Regions from separate parts of the Paenibacillus sp. FSL L8-0494 genome, predicted to be linked through region 2. Evidence: riboswitches for the same ligand, from Rfam matches in the RefSeq annotation. Region 2 holds a riboswitch; the other holds the start of a gene.

Region 1 (4,811 bases), 170 kb from region 2:
ATAACAGACGATCCAACAGTCAGAGACTGAGTATAACGCGCTACGCTCGGTACGCTGTCTTTAACATAACCGGTAACAGTCATTGTATAGCTATTTGCCGGGAGACCCCCCTCAATAACAGCTACACCTTGTTCATTCGTGATTACCTTCTTATCACCAATCGAAACCTGCACACCTGCAGCTGGTGAGGTAACCGGATCAGAAGTGAAGCTGTCCTGATTCCACACCCACTTTTTCTGGGAAACCTTTACGGTAAAAACTTCATCAGCTTTTGGCTGCGTTGGGGAAAGCGCCACAGAATCTATAACCTGTGTATTTTCACCTGCATAATAGACAAGCACACGATCGGATTCCTGTAGTTCGAACGCATCCATACCCACACTTGGATATATCCACTCCCCGCCGCGTGATACTACGAAGCTCCACCATCCGTCGTAAGTACCTTGCGAAACTCCATGGATACCTGATACAAAGTTGCCATAAGACGATTTGGTGATATCTACTTTAAAATCATCGGTAGACCCTAGTTGCTGCAACGCTTCAAGAGCATTGGAGGCTTTTAAAGTCCCTTCACTAATCAATCCTTCCGGGCCTTCAACGGTAAGAGAAGCTGTTACATTCTTAGAAATTACCTTTATAGCTTTTGTATATTTAGCAATCGTTGGGGCTTTGCCTTCACGGTAGCCAGTTACAGTCAGTGTATAGTCACCTGCGGGCACATTTCCTGAGAATACGGCCTCACCTTTAGCATTCGTCGTTACCGTCTGAGCTCCAATTTGGACCTGAACACCCGCAGCTTTTGCAGTTACAGGAGAGGAAGTGTTCGTAGCAGCGTCCCATTTCCACGTCTTACTAGTTACAATGACGTTAAAAGAATCGCCCTCTTTAAGATTTGCTTTGGAAAGCGTAACGGAATCCACAAGCTTAGTGTCATCTCCGGCATAATAAACCAGTACCTGATCTGAATCTTTAAGTACAAAATCACTCATGCCTACATCGGGATTAATCCATTTTCCGTCACGTGATACAACATACATCCATCCGTCATAACCACCAAAGCTTCCAGCAGCAATACTTCCGATGCCAGTCACATAACTGCCCGAAGGATTCGTGATCGGCAAGTTCGTTTGAAGCGCCAGCTTCTCTAACGCTCCAAGTGCGTTGCCAGCATAGGCGTACCCTTGTGCCAACGTGGCCCGTGGTCCCTCAATCGTTACAGGAGCGTAGATGAGTGAGCTCTGAATGGAGGATTTGGAAAAATCGTATAGCTTACTGTTGCTTCCTTTATACAGCAAATTATAGGCAACCAGCGCCTGAAGCCCTTGCTCTGTCGCCAGAACATTACTGCTTCCACCACGGCTATGGGTGAAGCTACCATCAGCTAGACGATAGCTAAGCAGGTTCTCCATTAGATCCACATTGTTTTTGGTGTATTCTAATCCACTAGGATCAACTCCGAAGGATGTGAGTCCAAGGATTGCTTGTGCGCTACTTTCAACACTGTCACCGTAACCCCCATGGGTATCTTGAGCTGCGGATAACCAGGATACGGCTTGTAGCCCTGCTAAGTAGGCTTCGGGATTATTTTTATGTGCCGCCAGAGCCGTCAAGGTTATCGCTGTCATATCAGGCTCACTTGTGCCTGAGGTTAGTGCAAAGCCCCCATCCGGATTTTGTTTGGAGAGAATCTCCGTAAGAAGCTTATCCACCGTCCATTTCGCGTCACTTGGAATATTATATTTACCAGAATCCAGCGCAAGTAAAGCATATACCGGATTATTAAGCGTCTGTTCACCGAGCTTCCTATTATTATAAATTTTCTCAATCAGATTATAGCCGGGAGTTGATCCATTACCAGCAAAGCTAGTAGGATCTGCACCAATCGCTCTCACTGCGAGCACGATTCGAGCATAATCGGTGACATTGGCAAAATTCCCAGCTGCCTCTTTTACTTTTTTCTCAAGCTCTGAATGGTAACTAGCTGGCAGCTTGTACCCTGCTTGCGCTAATCCAATGGCTTGCCAATCAGATTGCACGCCACCTTTCAAGAGATATTCTGCAGCCGCATAAGTCGCATCCGCAACATTAATCCGTTCCGCAACAGTTGCTTCCAGACCAGAGCCAGCGCTCGCTTCTGCAAATATTTGTCCTGCCGGAACAAGAGATGTTCCTAGAATTGAAATGACCACGAATAAGGCCAGCCCAAGTGCTACAAACTTGGAAGACATGATTTTCTTCATTGTTTAACCTCTTTCTGAATAAGAATGGGTACTGCTGGGAATAAGACGCATAACATAAAGACCGCCCCTTTGGAGGGCGGTCAGGGAAGATTACAAATCGAGGCTGCGGCGCTTGCTTCCTGCCGATAGTCCATCTGTATATGTTCCACATTCTTACCCCACGAAGAATAGAAACGCTCACAAAAAAGGCAGGTCTCCTGGCTAATGCTTCATCGCTGTTCTTCACCTTCCCACCCTACCTTCAGGGCAGTGGCTTATAGAAGAAACGCTCCGCACATACAGTGGCGGGACCGCGCCGGACTCTTGCACCGGACTTCCCTTTTAAGCAGACGACTAGATTGATAGAGTCTGCACCTTTTCCAGTATGTAGTATCTTATTTTGACATCCATAATCATATCTATTAATACATAGCATGTCTATAGAAAAGCTTAGTAAGGGCAGCAAAAAAATGAACAGCAATACGCCACCTGCCGGTAGGTATTGCTGTTCAGAAAGCTTGTTATTCGGCTGTTCCTTCCGGACTTGCAGTTGGGGAAGGTTCAGCACTTGAATCAGAAGCTGGTGGAATATTAGGGTCGGGATCTACGATCAATGTAAATCTTCCGGCTTTAATCATACTTTTCTCTAGAATTGTCGCTCCAGGCTCCAATGTAACCTCAACCTGATATGATGGTTGTTCACCTTCAGTCACAGCTGTTGCGGAAGGCAACCCAGTGCTGTCCTCAGTATCAGAGGAAGGCGTAGGAGACGGAGAAGCATCAGCTACTGCGTTAGTAGCATCTGCACCTTCTGCTGTTCCTCCAGTAGTGCCAGCGGCATCTGAATCGTCAGCGGCGTTTCCCTCATCCGTCCCATCCGTTGACGGCACTGGACAAGTGCCATTCGTAGCAGCGACCTTAAAGCTTTTATCTATCTCTGTAGACGAAGACATTGAACTAATCTCAGTCGGTTGAAACTGCACACAGTCATCTGCACTTGCGAAGGTGAACACCAATATGCTGCTCCCCTTATCTCCTTCGTCGCTCTGATCCTTCAAGTATACTGAAGCCGGAGGCAGCACATTGCCTGCACTCTGAACAGGGGTCGGCTCAGGGCTTGTCCCCGGCAGAGCCGTCTTCGTATCATCCGGACGCAGCATACTGAATACGATAATTGCAATAATCACCAGAATACCCGTAATGGAGCCGGAGATTAAGAGTCGAAATCGGCTGCGGCTGATCCAGCGCGCCAGCGGGGAAGCCAGTTGGGAGCGGGCTTCATTGTACACATTTTGCAGAGCAGGCCGAGCTGCCGCGACATAGTTCTTTCGGAATTCCCGATTCTTGAACGCTTCACGATCACTGCTCAGGAAATACTTCAGAATCGCTTTGCGGTAACCCGGTTGCAGCTTTTTATTCGAAACCGTAAATAAAGGATTGCCTTGCGACCAAGCAAAAAACCGATAGATGATTTCTTTGTCGGAACCGGCTTTACGCTTTAGCAGCTCCAGAAGCGCATCGTAATCCAGCGGACCCCCTTCACGCTGAGTTGTATAGTAGAAGGCTAGCGGAAGCCGTTCAAAGGGTTCCAGAACACGCGCCTCTTTTAGCAAACGACGACCCAGTAGCTGCACATCGTCTAGTTCCTGCGGAGACAATCCTGTAAAAATCTCTTCATTCGGCTTCTCTTCACCAAACCAGCGGTATGCTGCACGCAGCGCATTCTCTTTCTGCTTGCTAATCCTATCCAGTGGCGGCTGCCAATCGACAACATTACCATACCGTAAAAAAACTACCTCCAGAAGCTCCTCCTGCGTCATATCGGAAAGCGATAAGCGGTTCAGTAAGAATCTATCTGCTGAAGCAGCAAGATCCTGCATTAGGGAGAGTGCCTTAGGAGCAACTCCTGTTCCTTTGCGGCGATCTTTTTCTGCCTTATCTACAATTTCATGAATTTCCGCTACAGAAGCCACCGGATCATGTTCCAGCTGGAGCTTTTCAAGCAAATAATCCTTCACAGCATTTTGAGCAAAAGACTGCTCTAACGCCACTGGCAGGAACCGCCCCCAATGGAGTACAAAGCTCAGTATATCCGCAGATCTGGACGCCGCAGCTAGTCTTGATTCCATATAAGGCTCAAGTAGCTGCTTACGGAAATATGTTTCAGACATCACGCGCTGGAAGTAGGCTCCACTTAACTCATCATTACTCTCAATGATCCCGTAAGCGGCACTCAAGATATCCTTGCGGCCCGCTTCCACACTATGAAGCATCCCATTGATGAAATAATCCACGATTCTGACCCTGTAATTGTGATCCTTAAGTACAAAATACTCCTTAAAACATTCCATAATCGCCGGATCTGGCACATTCCTTTGCCGAATCAGATCAAATTCCCGGTCGAACCGTTCTAAGAAAATATCGTTCAAGCGGATTCTAGAATGAATTGCACCGTCTGGTTTAAGGTAAGAGAGCAAACCACTTAGCACCGCACTCTTATTCTCCGTATATAAATGCTCGTTCCCTTGCTCAATCTCATAAAATATAGCCAGCTCATTATAGAAAGCAAGGGATAGCTTATGCTCAGGACTC
Region 2 (4,811 bases):
TTTTCCATCCTCTTTAATGATCGATGCTATTTTTGTAGCTACATTATTGTAATAAAGATCGTAATAACCGTTAGGTACTGTATAGTTCGCCCGTGCCAGAGAAAGGATCGACCATTCTCCACTACCTGTACCAAACGACGGATTCTTTACAGTGTTTAGAATATAGGCAAGGCTTTTATTTAATTGTTGTTTGGCTACAACAGTAGTAGGTTGTTCTAATTGCACATCATTCATATCAAAGAGACGGCTGCTATGATTGATCAGACGATCATAAGACACAAGTGCATACGTACCTTGGTCCGTTGCCATATTGTCCACTTTGCCTGTGAGGATATGCTTAAATCCACCCTCAGGTGCAGCAAAGCTAAGTAATGCATCAATAAGCGAATTTCCACTTTTAACAAATCTAGCGTCCGTGTGCGGATCTACACCTACACCAGTTAAGGCTACAATTACCTGCGAGATACTCTCGCTGCTAGTGCTTCCCCAGCTTGTAAATCCGCCTTGATTGTTTTGGTTATCGGACAGCCATTGGATGGCCCGATCCACGGCAGTTTTTACATCATCACGGGATGCATAATAAGGTGCAAGAGCTTGCATCGCCATCGCAGTCATATCGACATCTGCTTTGGTTACGCCTAATGCCCAGCCACCAGCTTCTGCTGTACCTTTTTTAACCTCTTTATCTAAAATGTACTGAACTAGTTTTTCTCTTGTGGTCTGTTCTGTAATTCCTTCAACTACAGGGATCTCATAGTTATGGCTATCTAGCGCAATCAGAGCAAAAATCGGACCATTATTGCCTTGCTTTTGGATATATTGATAATCAGCGAGTGCTTTTCTCAGATCATATCCCGCAACATTTGTGATATCTTTTCCGATAGAGGTAAGCCCTAGAATCGCTCTGGAATTCTCTGTGCTTTTATTGGCGTCGAGTTTTCCATCCTCTTTAATGATCGATGCTATTTTCGTCGCTACATTGTTGTAATAAAGATCGTAATAACCGTTAGGTACTGTATAGTTCGCCCGTGCCAGAGAAAGGATCGACCATTCTCCACTACCTGTACCAAACGACGGATTCTTTACAGTGTTTAGAATATAGGCAAGGCTTTTATCTAACTGTTGTTTGACGGCAACTGTAGTTTCCAGTTTGTAAGTAACTTGATAAGTTACATTTGTTTTGTTTCCAGCTCCGTCAAGAGCCGTTACAGTAATTGCATTACTGCCTGAATTCAGAGAAGCTTTGTACTCCCCATTCGCAGGTGATAAAGTAACACCATTCAGCTTCACTTCTGGAATGATGTCACTATATACATTGTCTGTGACAGCTACTTTGAAGCTTATTTCTTTATTGGATACTTCCTGTTTATCTTGTATGCCACTTACTGTAATAACAGGGGGTTCTATGTCTAATGCATGGTTAAGCCCTACAAGTGCATGATCTACACTTATTTGAGAGCTTGCCATATTTTCGAGCACGGAATAGGCTTGATAAACTGCCGATTGTACTACTGGTCTGTCCAAAATAGTTTCTTTATTAGGGTCACTGTTAATCTCGGCGATTTCCGCAGTTAAAGCATCCTTATTGGCAAGTTGAACTGGGATTTCTCCCCAGCCACCAAGATCAGAACCATAGCCATAAGTGGTGAACTGAGTTCGAATGATATCACCGTCTTGAGGCTTATAATCGGTCATCCCAAACGGAGGAAACACATTATTTACTGCATACATCCAACCCGACATGGAAGTATAGTCAAACTGACTTAACCACTCTGGGTCTGCTTTAGTGCCGACTGTATTCCCATCAGCTGAAATCATATCTAAAATATATTGTGGAATATTGACTTCGCTTCTGCCACTATCTTTAACTTCTGATAAATAAAAACCACTATCTATATTTCCTAAATATCTATAATTCCCATCTCCTAGCGCACGTGTTATTAAAGATGCGCCATTATCGCCTTCATAAATCGGAACTTTAATAGGTTCCTTAATATACCCTTGGCCTACGGTGAATTTCTCTACGGCTACAGTTACGTACCCTTTAAGAGTAGAGCTTGCTCCATTTGCTTGAGCCGGGATAACACTTGTAGAGAATGTCGTGATAAATACAGCTACAATGAGTAACCACGCTAAAAACTTATTTTTCTTCATTTTTCCATAACCCTTCCCTTCATACCTATGATAAAAAAACAGAATAAACTTTCTTATAACCACAAAAAAACCACTCAACATAAACGTCAAGAGGTTAAGATAGTGAACCACAATACTAGCTGGCAAACACTATTCAAGCACCTCTCTATCGATCGTAGAGTTTGATGGTGTAACAGAAAAAGGCAGATATTCTGGCTCAAGTATCATCACCCTTACTGCCTTCCCAGTTTCCCAGTGGCATTTTGCAAGGACTCCTCTTTCACAGCGGCGGGACCGCGCGGGATTCACACCCGCTTTCCATTTAACCAATCTATGATTGTACTTCCGCAACATTCATAGTTGGCACCTATTTCTAATTTTAAATTTTCATGCTTCATCATATCTAATATATATGCTTTTGTCATGTTATATTTCTTTTTTGTATAACGGGCAGCTAGAGATAATCCTATTGAATAACCAATTTCTACGAGTAGGGATATTTAAATAATTTCTTTATCCAACTGTGGGGAAAATTAATTTAAATCACTAATTCTTATATGAATTTGCCACAAATTAGTAAGGTACTCGCTGAGTGAATTCTATGTTAGGGTATATTCAGAAAGCGTTTACAAAAATAACAGTGGAGGTGTTCGTGTTCATCTAACCACCAAGTACAGCGTCAAAGCCAGGTCCAAGCATCCTAAATTTATCTCACAAAGGAGAATTCAATGACTACGCGAATCCAGAAATCCTTCTTATCATTGACACTTGTCACCGCTCTTCTGCTCTCTCTGTTCTCATCCATGGCTGCAGCTGCAACTAAGGATGAGCAACAAGCTAAGGCAGCGCCAAAGAGTAAGATCCAATCCTATGTAGACGAAATGCAGCCCGGATGGAACCTCGGTAATACTTTAGATGCTACAGGTGAGGACGAAACCTCCTGGGGCAATCCTCGTGTGACCCAAGAACTTATTAAAAAGATCGCCGCTCAAGGCTATAAAAGTATTCGGATTCCTGTGACCTGGGATACTCACATGGGTGCGGCACCAGACTATACCCTAGAAAAAGCCTACCTCGACCGTGTGGAAGAAGTTGTCGGCTGGGCACTGGACGCCAAGCTTTATGTCATGATTAATGTCCATCATGATTCCTGGCTATGGGTAAGCCATATGGAAGAAAAACACGATGAAACGCTGGCGCGTTATAATGCAGCCTGGACTCAAATTGCCGATCGCTTTAAGGACAAATCAGATAAGCTGATGTTCGAGAGCATAAATGAGCCTCGGTTCACCGATGGTGGAAGCACAGACGAAGCAAAAATGGAGCAAATGCTTACTGAACTCAATAACTCCTTCTATCAGATCGTGCGGAAATCCGGTGGGAAAAACAACCTCCGCCCACTTGTATTGCCTTCATTAGAGTCTTCACCTACACAAACAAGAATGGATCATCTCTATAAGACGATTACGGCTCTAAACGATCCGAATATTATTGCGACCGTTCACTTCTATGGCTTCTGGCCTTTTAGTGTGAACATTGCCGGCTACACCACATTTGAAAAAGATACAAAAAACGATATCACTCAAACTTTTGATAACGTTTACAATACATTTGTAGCTAAAGGCATCCCTGTCATCGTCGGCGAATTTGGTTTATTAGGTTTCGATAAAGACACAGGTGTGATTGAACAGGGCGAGAAGCTTAAATTCTTCGAGTATCTGACTTATTATTTGAAAGAAAAGAAAATGACTTCCATGCTCTGGGATAACGGGCAGCATTTCAACCGTAAAACTTATAAGTGGTCTGATCCTGAACTCCACAATGTATTAATGTCTGGTCTGAAGGAGCGTTCCTCCAGCACCGAAAGCGATTTGGTCTACCTAAAAAAAGGTGCACAAATCAAAGATACCAAGGTTAAGCTAAACCTGAACGGCAATAAGCTAACCACCATTAGTGCCAACGGAAAATATCTGACCAAAGGTAAAGATTACACATTAAATGGTGAGGAGCTCATCCTCAAAGCCAGCCAACTCAAAAAGCTCACAGCTTCCCAAAAATACGGTGAAAATGCCGTGCTGACTCTGAAATTCAACAAGGGTGTTGCGTGGAGACTTAAGGTGATTGTGTATGACACAGCTAAATTAAGCGATGCAAAAGGCACGACTGAATCCTTTGCCATTCCGACCACCTTTAATGGTAACCAGCTTGCCACAATGGAAGCTGTATATACCGCTGGTGGCAATGCAGGTCCGCAGGACTGGACTCCATTTAAGGAATTCGGCAATACCTTCTCACCTTCTTATAACACTAAAGAAATCAAGCTGCTTCCCGCGTTCTTTAAAGATGTTAAAGACGGCGAGGTTATCCTAAAATTCCACTTCTGGAATGGGGATATCATCACCTACAAGATCACGAAGAGCGGAGCAAACGTTGTAGGAAAGTCCTCTTAAGCATCCGTCCTGTTAACAACACAAATAGGGGTGTCCCTACGCGGGAACACCCCTATTTGTATTGTACCCATCACATATTAACCTCGTCATACGAAATTATCATCAACCGATAAATTAAATAAACGCCAAGATAGGCTCCGGTAATAAGAAACATTGGATTTAAAAATATCGCATGGATCGAGGTCATAAATACAGCATGATCCCTTAATATTTCGTAAATCGCCAAAG

Evidence for each region. A riboswitch is a leader RNA that binds a small molecule or an ion and turns the genes downstream of it on or off. The one in region 2 is predicted to bind cobalamin.
Region 1: linked by a shared signal. The riboswitch ahead of NYE35_RS04825 (DUF4430 domain-containing protein) and the one ahead of NYE35_RS04160 (S-layer homology domain-containing protein) in region 2 are both predicted to bind cobalamin.

The regions. Positions count from the first base shown of each region.
Region 1 covers NZ_JBBOPQ010000001.1:1,085,914-1,090,724, reverse strand. Annotated here, with positions in the region: gene NYE35_RS04825 (DUF4430 domain-containing protein) at 1-2,240, opposite strand, end outside; cobalamin riboswitch at 2,411-2,613, opposite strand; gene NYE35_RS04820 (GAP1-N2 domain-containing protein) at 2,741-4,811, opposite strand, start outside.
Region 2 covers NZ_JBBOPQ010000001.1:917,113-921,923, reverse strand. Annotated here, with positions in the region: gene NYE35_RS04160 (S-layer homology domain-containing protein) at 1-2,154, opposite strand, end outside; cobalamin riboswitch at 2,319-2,519, opposite strand; gene NYE35_RS04155 (cellulase family glycosylhydrolase) at 2,862-4,583, shown strand; gene NYE35_RS04150 (hypothetical protein) at 4,654-4,811, opposite strand, start outside.